Regions from separate parts of the Micromonospora sp. NPDC085948 genome, predicted to be linked through region 2. Evidence: predicted binding sites of a transcription regulator. Region 2 holds the regulator's gene; each other region holds the start of a gene.
The links. The regulator HrcA, encoded in region 2, represses chaperone genes, less so after heat shock. The targets are predictions, from matches to a motif close to GGTTNGCACNCTCNNNNNGAGNGTGCNAACC.
Positions count from the first base shown of each region.

Region 1 (3,584 bases), on a different contig from region 2:
GGGCACAAGAGCTTCGACGAGGTGGCCGGCGGGATCGCCGCCGCCGTCGGCAAGCTCACCGCCGACCCGGCCCGGGGCGTCGAGCTGACCGGCGCCATCGTCAACGACGGGGTGCTGGAGCGGCTGGCCGAGGTCACCAAGGTGGGCGAGCCGGTGCTGGAGTCACGGGCCGTGGCCCACCCGTCGTACGCCGACGCGGTGGTGCGTACCCCGACGATCGTGAAGCTGACCCCGGACGACGCGGAGACGTACGGCCGGGAGTGGTTCGGGCCGATCTCGTTCGCCATCGCGACCGACTCCACCGCGCACAGCCTGGAGCTGCTGTGCCGCACGGTCGGCGAGAAGGGCGCGCTCACCGCGGGGGTCTACTCCACCGACGAGGCCGTGCTGGACGCCACCGAGGCGGTCGCGGTCGAGGTCGGGGTGCACCTGTCCTGCAACCTGACCGGCGGGGTCTTCGTGAACCAGTCGGCGGCGTTCTCCGACTTCCACGGCAGTGGCGCCAACGCGGCGGCCAACGCCGCGCTGACCGACGGGGCGTACGTGGCCAACCGGTTCCGGATCGTGCAGTCGCGGCGTCACGTCTGATTTTTAGTTGCGGTTGGGGTTTCCGGGGGGAGCCCACCCGCTCCAGGCGGTCAGGCTTGATCCTTCCGCGGGCGGGCTCCCCCCGGAAACCTGTTGTGGGCAGGCTGTCCTCAGGCGCTGCCGGCTTTGGGGCAGCAGCACCGGGGTTTTGCCGTGGGATGGGTTTCCGGTTTTCGGGGTTAGGCGGGGCGGCGCATTTGTAGTTCGGTCAGTGCGGGGATGGTGGGGTGGGGGACGCGTACCCCGGTGTCTTTGAAGCCCAGCCGTTGGTAGGCGCGGTAGGCGCGGTCGTTGCCGACCACCACCTCCAGCAGCAACTCCCCTCGGCCGCAGGCGCGTGACCAGGCGGCCACCCCGTCGATCAGCTCACCGAGCAGCCCGTGCCCCCGCCAGGCCGGCGTGACGTAGACCGCGTAGATCACGGTGAGCCCGGGTTCGCCCGGAGAGACCGTGCCACCGGCGTGTCCGACGAGCCGGCCACCCGGGTCGGCGATGAACTGCGCGTTGCCGGGGCCGGTCGCGGTGTACGCGACCCGGGCGGCGAACTCGGTGTGCGGTCGGGCCGCCGCGTCCGCCAGGGTCTCCAGGAAGGCCAACGGTGCGTCGGCGAGCATCTCCAGACGCAGTGCCCGCATCCGGGCGGCGTCCTCCGGCCGGACCCGGCGGATCTCCGCCCGCCGGAGGGCGGTCGCGCCCGTGTCGGTGGTCATGCCCGCATGCCTATCACAGCGTCGGTGGCCGTCACGGCCGAGCTGTGTACGGCAGTCGCCGCCCTGGATCCGGTGGCCCGAAACCCGACCGACCAGCGCAATCGGAGCGCCCCAGAGCATGCCCGATTTGTGGCCGTGCGCGGCGCTGACTCCTCGTGTAGCGTGCGATTTCGGTCACCTTTTTCAATGGTCGCCATCGATCGCTGAGGTGGTGGCCGGTCGGCGTCCGGCCGTGCCGTGCGCCAGGTCAGGCAACACCGCGCATAGTGAGGGAAGTGCACCGTGGCACAGGGCTCCGTGAAGTGGTTCAATGCCGAAAAGGGCTATGGCTTCATTGCCGTCGACGGCGGTCAGGACGTCTTCGTTCACTTCTCCGCGATCGAGATGGACGGCTACAAGGCGCTGGACGACGGCCAGCGGGTGGAGTTCGAGATCGCCCAGGGCCAGAAGGGCCCGCAGGCCGAACACGTACGCGTCATCGCCTGAGTTTCCCTCCTCGATCGGCCCCGCGCGTCTGGGCCGCGACGCGGGCGCACCGCGGTCGGGGCGGTGGCGGTGATCGGGGTCACCGCCGTACCTGCCTGCCGGCCCACCTTGCCCAGTTGATCGGTCTGCTGGTGACGTACGTCGAGCGGCGCGCCCATGAGGCGCCGGTGAACACTGCCGGACTGGCCGCGGAACTCGGCTGAGCGGCCCCATCGTGCTTGCACTCGCCAGGGGAGAGTGCTAAACAAGTCATTGGCACTCGCATACCGCGAGTGCCAGCGGTCGGGACGGTGGGGCCAGGTTGCACCGGCGTGGAGACGCCGGGGCGACACATGGCCGGTCGTCGCGGGCTATCCGGCCCGGCCGAAGGACGTCGTCGTCGCCAGGTGGCGACGTCCCAAGGTGCGTACACCAGGCGGCCCATCCGGGGCACACAACTCGGGTGGCCCGTGAGTGTCCAGGAGGACAACGCCGTATGGCCAAGATGATCGCTTTCGACGAAGAGGCGCGCCGCGGCCTCGAGCGGGGCATGAACCAGCTCGCCGACGCCGTAAAGGTGACCCTCGGCCCGAAGGGCCGCAACGTCGTGCTCGAGAAGAAGTGGGGTGCCCCCACCATCACCAACGATGGTGTGAGCATCGCCAAGGAGATCGAGCTCGAGGACCCGTACGAGAAGATCGGCGCTGAGCTGGTCAAGGAGGTCGCCAAGAAGACCGACGACGTTGCCGGTGACGGCACGACGACGGCGACCGTCCTGGCCCAGGCCCTGGTTCGCGAGGGCCTGCGCAACGTGGCCGCTGGCGCCAACCCGATGGCCCTGAAGCGGGGCATCGAGGCCGCCGTCGCGAGCGTCTCGGAGGAGCTGTCCAAGCTCGCCAAGGACGTCGAGACCAAGGAGCAGATCGCCTCCACCGCCTCCATCTCCGCTGGCGACAGCACCGTCGGCGAGATCATCGCCGAGGCGATGGACAAGGTCGGCAAGGAAGGCGTCATCACCGTCGAGGAGAGCAACACCTTCGGGCTGGAGCTGGAGCTCACCGAGGGTATGCGCTTCGACAAGGGCTACATCTCGGCCTACTTCATGACCGACCCGGAGCGTATGGAGGCCGTCTTCGACGACCCGTACATCCTGATCGCCAACAGCAAGATCTCGTCGGTGAAGGACCTGCTCCCGATCCTGGAGAAGGTCATGCAGTCGGGCAAGCCGCTGCTGATCATCGCCGAGGACCTGGAGGGCGAGGCCCTCGCCACCCTGGTGGTCAACAAGGTCCGTGGCACCTTCAAGTCGGTCGCCGTCAAGGCGCCGGGCTTCGGTGACCGCCGCAAGGCCATGCTGACCGACATCGCCATCCTCGCCGGTGGCCAGGTCATCAGCGAGGAGGTCGGCCTCAAGCTCGACGCCGCCAGCCTCGACATGCTGGGCCGCGCCCGCAAGGTCGTGGTGACCAAGGACGAGACCACCATCGTCGACGGTGCCGGTGACGCCGAGCAGATCCAGGGCCGGGTCAACCAGATCCGGGCCGAGATCGACAAGAGCGACTCCGACTACGACCGGGAGAAGCTGCAGGAGCGGCTGGCCAAGCTGGCCGGCGGCGTTGCGGTCATCAAGGTCGGCGCGGCCACCGAGGTCGAGCTCAAGGAGCGCAAGCACCGCATCGAGGACGCCGTTCGCAACGCGAAGGCCGCCGTCGAGGAGGGCATCGTCCCGGGTGGTGGCGTCGCGCTGGTGCAGGCCGGCAAGACCGCCTTCGACAAGCTCGACCTGGTCGGCGACGAGGCCACCGGTGCGAACATCGTCAA
Region 1 covers NZ_JBFBJW010000002.1:293,741-297,324, forward strand. The annotation lists gene paaN (phenylacetic acid degradation protein PaaN) at 1-588, shown strand, start outside; gene AB0O48_RS07115 (GNAT family N-acetyltransferase) at 768-1,298, opposite strand; gene AB0O48_RS07120 (cold-shock protein) at 1,581-1,784, shown strand; gene groL (chaperonin GroEL) at 2,260-3,584, shown strand, end outside.
Region 1: the regulator HrcA is predicted to act here: its motif matches at 2,000-2,030, upstream of groL (chaperonin GroEL).

Region 2 (3,584 bases):
CGGGGGTGCTGGCGATCCTGGACCGCAGACACAGCGCCGGCCGCGCCACCGCCGCCGCCCTGGAGGCCCGCGACGCCGGATTCGAGCACGTCAACCTGGACCTGATCTACGGGACCCCGGGGGAACGGCCCGAGGACTTTGCCGCCTCACTGGAGCAGGTCGTGGCCGCCGGGGTGGACCACGTCAGCGCGTACGCCCTGATCGTCGAGGACGGCACCCGGCTCGCGGCCCGGATGCGGCGCGGCGAGCTGGCGTACCCCAGTGACGACGTGGCCGCGGACCGCTACCTGGCCGCGGAGGCCGCGCTCGACGCGGCCGGGCTCTCCTGGTACGAGGTCTCCAACTGGGCGCGCACCGACGACGCCCGGTGCCGGCACAACCTGCTCTACTGGACCGGCGCGGACTGGTGGGGGCTGGGGCCGGGGGCGCACAGCCACGTCGGCGGGGTGCGCTGGTGGAACGTCAAACACCCCACGGCGTACGCCCAGCGGCTGGCTGCGGGCACGTCTCCCGGCCTGGCCCGGGAGGTGCTGACGGCCGACGAGGCGCACATGGAGGACGTGATGCTCCGGCTGCGGCTCGCCAGCGGCCTGCCGCTGGCGGTGCTCGACGCCACCGGGCGGGCCGGCGCCGAGCGGGCGCTGGCCGGCGGCCTGCTGGCCGCCGACGAGTACAAGGCCGGTCGGGCGGTGCTCACCCTGCGCGGGCGGCTGCTCGCCGACGCGGTCGTGCGTGACCTGCTGCCCTGAGCCAGCCCCGCTGCCCCGGACCGGGGCAGCGGGGCACCGACCGGCCGGGGGAGCGGCCGGAGCGGGTCACTTGATGAAGCTGGCCGAGAGCGGGTAGCGGTAGAGCTGGCCCTCGTTGGCCTTGATGCCGGCGATGATGCCGAACACGGCGCCGAGGATGATGGCCGCCCCGACCCCGATGAAGCCGATCAGGATGCAGGACAGCACCCAGCCGACCAGGCCGACGACCGACCAGATGAGCTGGAAGTTCAGCGCCGCCGCGGCGTGCGACCGCACCGTCGGGGACTGGTTTCCCCGGGCCAGCAGCGCCACCAGCGGCGCGATCCAGCCCAGCACCCCGCCGCTGAGGATCATCCCGGCGGCACCGCCGAAGTGCGCGACGAGCGCCCAGGTCTTGTCCTCGTTGCTGGCGAAACCGCCACCGGGGCCGCCGTAGGCGCCGCCGGTCGGATATCCGCCACCGGGCGGCGGGTAACCGCCGGCCGGCGGATAGCCTCCGGGCGGCGGGTAGCCACCAGCCGGGGGGTAGCCGCCCGACGGCGGTTGGTCACCGGTGGGCGGCGGATAGCCACCGGCCGGGGGATAGCCGCCCGGGCCAGGCGCCCCGGACAGTGGTGCGGTGGGTGGCTCAGCCGACGGGTACGAGCTGGGAGAGGTCGGCTCCGGCGGGTAGTTGCCGGGGTCACCCGCGCCGGGAGGGCGAGGAGGTTCAGTCATGGGTGTCACGGTAGGGGTCCGTGGCAACGCCGCACCAGTGGGCGGCCGTTGATCATCGCGCTGGCGGGTACGCCGACGTAGACTGGCACTCGTTACAGTCGAGTGCCAGGGCGGCCCGACCGGGGCCACGGCGCCGGCGGCCGACGTGCGACAGGAGGTGCGGAGGATGGGTCTCGACGACCGGAAACTCGCTGTGCTCCGCGCGATCGTCGAGGACTACGTCTCCACCCAGGAGCCCGTCGGCAGCAAGGCGCTGGTCGAGCGGCACCAACTCGGGGTCTCCCCGGCCACGGTCCGCAACGACATGGCCGTGCTGGAGGAGGAGGGCTACATCCGGCAGCCGCACACAAGTGCCGGCCGGGTGCCCACCGACCGCGGCTATCGACTCTTCGTCGACCGGTTGTCCCGGGTCAAGCCGCTCAGCCCGGCGGAACGTCGGGCGATCGAGCGCTTCCTGGTCGGCGCGGTCGACCTCGACGACGTGGTGCACCGCACAGTCCGGCTGCTCGCCCAGCTGACCCGGCAGGTGGCCGTCGTGCAGTATCCGAGCCTGGCCCGCTCCTCGGTTCGGCACCTGGAGCTGGTGCCGATCTCCACCACCCGGCTGATGCTCGTCATGATCGCCGACACCGGGCGCGTGGAGCAGCGGCTGGTGGAGTTGCCCGGGCCGGTGCCCGCCGACAACGTCACCGATCTGCGCCGGCTGGTCAACGAGAAGCTCGCCGGCGCGCGGCTGTCCGACACGCCACCGTTGGTGCAGGCGCTCGTCGAGGAGGCGCCGTCCGAGCTGCGTCCGGCGATGACCACGCTCTCCACGGTGCTCCTGGAGACGCTTGTCGAGCGGCACGAGGAACGCATCGCGCTGGCCGGCACCGCCAACCTCACCCGCGGCGGCCTGCTCGACTTCCAGGGTTCGCTACGGCCGATCCTGGAGGCGCTGGAGGAGGAGGTCGTGCTCCTCAAGCTCATCGGTGAGACCGAGCCGAGCACGACCCGGGTGCTGATCGGTGACGAGAACGAGTTCGACAACCTGCGGGCCGCCTCGGTGGTCAGCACCGGGTACGGCCCGGGCGCCACGATCGTCGGCGGCCTCGGGGTGCTGGGTCCCACCCGGATGGACTACCCCGGCAATATCGCCACGGTGCGCGCCGTGGCACGCTACGTGGGCGAGTTGCTGGCCCAGAACTGATTGGTCAGGGCCGATGCGGCCGGCTGCGGCCGCCGACCGGCACAACGCGAGACGAACATGAGGACACGGAACGCAGTGGCCAGGGACTACTACGGCATTCTCGGTGTGAGCCGGGAAGCCTCCGATGACGAGATCAAGCGCGCCTACCGCAAGTTGGCGCGCCAGTTCCACCCGGACGTCAATCCGGACCCGGAGGCTCAGGAGAAGTTCAAGGACATCAACGCCGCGTACGAGGTCCTCTCGGACGACCGGAAGCGGCAGATCGTCGACCTGGGTGGCGACCCGCTCGCCCCGGGCGGCGGTGGCGCCGGCGGCCCGGGTGGCCCCGGTGGTGCCGGTCCGTTCGTCGGTTTCCAGGACATCATGGACGCGTTCTTCGGTGGCGCGGCCGGTGGGGCGCGCGGTCCCCGTCCCCGGACCCGCCCGGGTGCCGACGCGATCCTGCGCCTCGAACTGGACCTGCACGAGACGGCGTTCGGCGTCGAGGCCCCGATCACCGTCGACACCGCTGTGCTCTGCACCACCTGCTCCGGCGCCGGCACGGCCGCCGGCACCCACCTGGCGACCTGTGAGGCGTGCGCCGGCCGGGGTGAGGTGCAGTCGGTGCAGCGCACCTTCCTCGGCCAGGTGGTCTCCGCCCGGCCGTGCACGGTGTGCCAGGGCTACGGCACCACCATCCCGCACCCCTGCCCCACCTGCGCCGGCGACGGCCGGGTGCGCACCCGTCGTTCGCTGACCGTCAAGATCCCGGCCGGTGTCGAGGACGGCATGCGGATCCGGCTGGCCCAGCAGGGCGAGGTCGGCCCGGGCGGCGGCACCGCCGGTGACCTCTACGTGGAGATCCACGAGCGTCCGCACGACGTCTACTCCCGCAAGGGCGACGACCTGCACTGCCGGGTCACCGTGCCGATGACCGCTGCGGCGCTCGG
Region 2 covers NZ_JBFBJW010000020.1:69,773-73,356, forward strand. The annotation lists gene hemW (radical SAM family heme chaperone HemW) at 1-749, shown strand, start outside; gene AB0O48_RS32535 (DUF4870 domain-containing protein) at 816-1,466, opposite strand; gene hrcA (heat-inducible transcriptional repressor HrcA) at 1,633-2,655, shown strand; gene dnaJ (molecular chaperone DnaJ) at 2,731-3,584, shown strand, end outside.

Region 3 (3,584 bases), on a different contig from region 2:
CCGCGACGTCGCCGGTCAGCCGCAGATCCCGCCGGAGTTGCTCCGGGGTGAGCGCCGAACCCCGCTTGAGGATCTCCACCCGACCCACCCGGCGCTCGCGTAGCAGTGCCCGCAGCCGCTTGAGCGAGAACGGCAGCACGTCGGTGATCTCCAGGCAGCGCGCGTACGGGGTGCGGGTCGGGCGGTCGGCGTAGAGGTAGGCGATGCTCGGGTCGCCGAGGGTGGCATCCAGTTCGCCGGCCAGTTCGGCGACGAGGTGCGCGCGGACCACCGCCGGGTCCGGGTCGTACAGGAAGCGCCGGGGCGGCCCGACCGGCGCCTCGTCGGCACCCGAGCCGGTCAGCTGGTGGCGGCGAGCCTCGACGCCCTGCTGCCGGTAGAGCGTGGCGCGGCGGGGCACCTCCGCCAGCTCACCGCACCAGAGCGCGGCCTCGACCAGGTCGCCGTCCACGCCGACCCACTCCGCCTCCGCCCCGGCCGGGATGAGCGCGTGGTCCAGCCCCGGCGCCACCTTGACCACGGTGCGCGGCACCCGCTCGGCCAGCCCGGTCACGAAATCCCAGGGTGGCGAGTAGGCGCGCGGGTCGAAGATCCGTCGTCCGGTGCCGCTGGTGCGGCGGGCCGGGTCGCAGAAGACCCCGTCGACGCGGGAGACGTCGAACGCGGTGGCGTCACCGCACTCGACGGTGAACAGGTCATCCAGCCCGGCCGCCGCGGCGTTGGCGGCGGCCATCGCGGCGGTCACCGGGTCGGCCTCCACGCCGTACACCCGGATGCCGGCGCGGGCGGCGGCCAGCGCGTCCGCGCCGAGGCCGCAGCCCAGGTCGGCCAGGGTGCGGACGCCGGCCGCGTGCAGCCGTGCGGCCCGGCGATCGGCGACCACCCGGCGGGTGGCCTGCTCCAGCCCGGGGCGGGTGAGGAACATCCCGGCGGCGTCCGGACCGAACTTGCCGACCGCCCGGTGACGCAGCTCGGCCTGGGTGAGCGCCGCCGCGGCCAGCGTCGGCGGCACCCCGGCCGCGCGCAGGGCCGACGCCGCGGCCAGCGGATCACCGCCGGCCAGCCCGGCCGCCGCCGTGAGCGCGGCCGACCCCTCGGGGGTACGCAGCGCCGCCAGCTGATCGAGATCCACCCCGTCATTGTCCGGGTGGACCCGGAAATCGGGCTGGCGGGGCGCGACTCGCTGGCACTCTCCTTGACGGAGTGCTAGCCACGGAATAACCTGCGATTAGCACTCTCACCCTGAGGGTGCCAGCTTCCGGGTCTCACGACCCGGGTGCGCACGCCAGGCGGACCGGCACCCGCGACGACGGCCCCGCCCGGTGGCATGAGGCAGATTGACGCTGGTTGGCCCCGCCGACCAGCAACGAAACCAGTACCCCAGGAGGGTATGCCCGTGACTACCGCGACCAAGGTTGCGATCAAGCCGCTCGAGGACCGCATCGTGGTCCAGGCGAACGAGGCTGAGACCACCACGGCGTCGGGCATCGTGATCCCCGACACCGCCAAGGAGAAGCCGCAGGAGGGCACTGTCCTCGCTGTGGGTCCGGGGCGCGTCGACGACAACGGCAACCGGGTTCCGGTTGACGTGCAGGTCGGCGACACCGTCCTCTACTCGAAGTACGGCGGCACCGAGGTCAAGTACGCCGGCGAGGAGTACCTGGTGCTCTCCGCCCGCGACGTCCTCGCGGTCATCGAGAAGTAAGCAACCGATCAGTGCCACTGCCCCGGTCCGGCTCGCCGGGCCGGGGCAATGGCGCTTCGAAGGGACATTTATGGCGAAGATCCTGAGCTTCTCGGACGACGCCCGGCACCTGCTGGAGCACGGTGTCAACGCCCTCGCGGACGCGGTCAAGGTCACCCTCGGCCCGCGCGGGCGCAACGTCGTCCTGGACAAGAAATTCGGTGCGCCGACGATCACCAACGATGGTGTGACCATCGCCAAGGAGATCGAGCTCACCAACCCGTACGAGAACCTTGGCGCGCAGCTCGTCAAGGAGGTGGCGACCAAGACCAACGACGTCGCCGGTGACGGCACCACCACCGCGACCGTGCTCGCCCAGGCGATGGTTCGCGAGGGTCTGCGCAACGTGACCGCCGGCACCAACCCGGCCGGCCTCAAGCGGGGCATCGACGCGGCGGCCACCAAGGTCTCCGAGGCGCTGCTCGGCCGTGCCGCAGAGGTCACCAGCAAGGAGTCGATCGCGAACGTGGCGACGATCTCCGCGCAGGACGCCACGATCGGCGACCTGATCGCCGAGGCGATGGAGCGGGTCGGCCGCGACGGTGTCATCACCGTCGAGGAAGGCTCCATGCTCACCACCGAGCTGGACGTGACCGAGGGTCTCCAGTTCGACAAGGGCTTCATCTCGCCGAACTTCGTCACCGACCTGGAGAGCCAGGAGTCCGTCCTCGAGGACGCGTACATCCTGGTCACCACCCAGAAGATCTCGGCGATCGAGGAGCTTCTGCCGCTGCTGGAGAAGGTCCTGCAGAACAGCAAGCCCCTGCTGATCATCGCCGAGGACGTGGACGGCCAGGCGCTCTCCACCCTGGTGGTCAACTCGCTGCGCAAGACCCTCAAGGTCTGCGCGGTCAAGGCCCCGGGCTTCGGTGACCGGCGCAAGGCGATGCTCCAGGACATCGCGATCTCCACGGGCGCCGAGCTGGTCGCCCCGGAGCTGGGCTACAAGATCGACCAGGTCGGCCTGGAGGTGCTCGGCACCGCCCGGCGCGTCGTGGTCGACAAGGAGAACACCACGATCGTCGACGGCGGTGGCCAGAAGGCCGACGTCGCCGACCGGGTCTCCCAGATCCGCAAGGAGATCGAGGCCTCCGACTCCGACTGGGACCGGGAGAAGCTGGCCGAGCGGCTGGCCAAGCTCTCCGGTGGCATCGCCGTCATCAAGGCTGGCGCCGCCACCGAGGTCGAGATGAAGGAGCGCAAGCACCGCATCGAGGACGCCATCGCGGCGACCAAGGCTGCGGTCGAGGAGGGCACCGTGCCCGGCGGCGGCGCCGCCCTGGTGCAGATCCGCTCGGTCCTCGACGACGACCTGGGCTTCACCGGTGACGAGAAGGTCGGTGTCTCGGTCGTGCGCAAGGCGCTCGTCGAGCCGCTGCGCTGGATCGCCCAGAACGCCGGTCACGACGGTTACGTCGTGACGCAGAAGGTCGCCGACCTGGACTGGGGCAACGGCCTCGACGCCGCCAAGGGCGAGTACGTCGACCTGGTCAAGGCCGGCATCATCGACCCGGTGAAGGTGACCCGCAACGCGGTCACCAACGCCGCCTCGATCGCCGGTCTGCTGCTCACCACGGAGAGCCTCGTGGTGGAGAAGCCGGAGCAGGCCGAGCCGGCCGCCGGCGGCGGCCACGGCCACGGTCACGGCCACCAGCACGGCCCGGGCTTCTGACCCGGTAGCGACACCTGTCGCGGGGCGCACCGTCGTACGGCGGTGCGCCCCGTTCGTCTGCTCAGGTCATTACCGAACGCTGACGTTGCTGGCTACCGGGCCGGATGATCACGCACACTGGGCCGATGAGCACCACGTCGCGGCGTTACGCCGCGCTGGCCGGAGTAA
Region 3 covers NZ_JBFBJW010000002.1:619,492-623,075, forward strand. The annotation lists gene AB0O48_RS08745 (methyltransferase domain-containing protein) at 1-1,132, opposite strand, end outside; gene groES (co-chaperone GroES) at 1,391-1,705, shown strand; gene groL (chaperonin GroEL) at 1,776-3,416, shown strand; gene AB0O48_RS08760 (molybdopterin-dependent oxidoreductase) at 3,542-3,584, shown strand, end outside.
Region 3: the regulator HrcA is predicted to act here: its motif matches at 1,227-1,257, upstream of groES (co-chaperone GroES).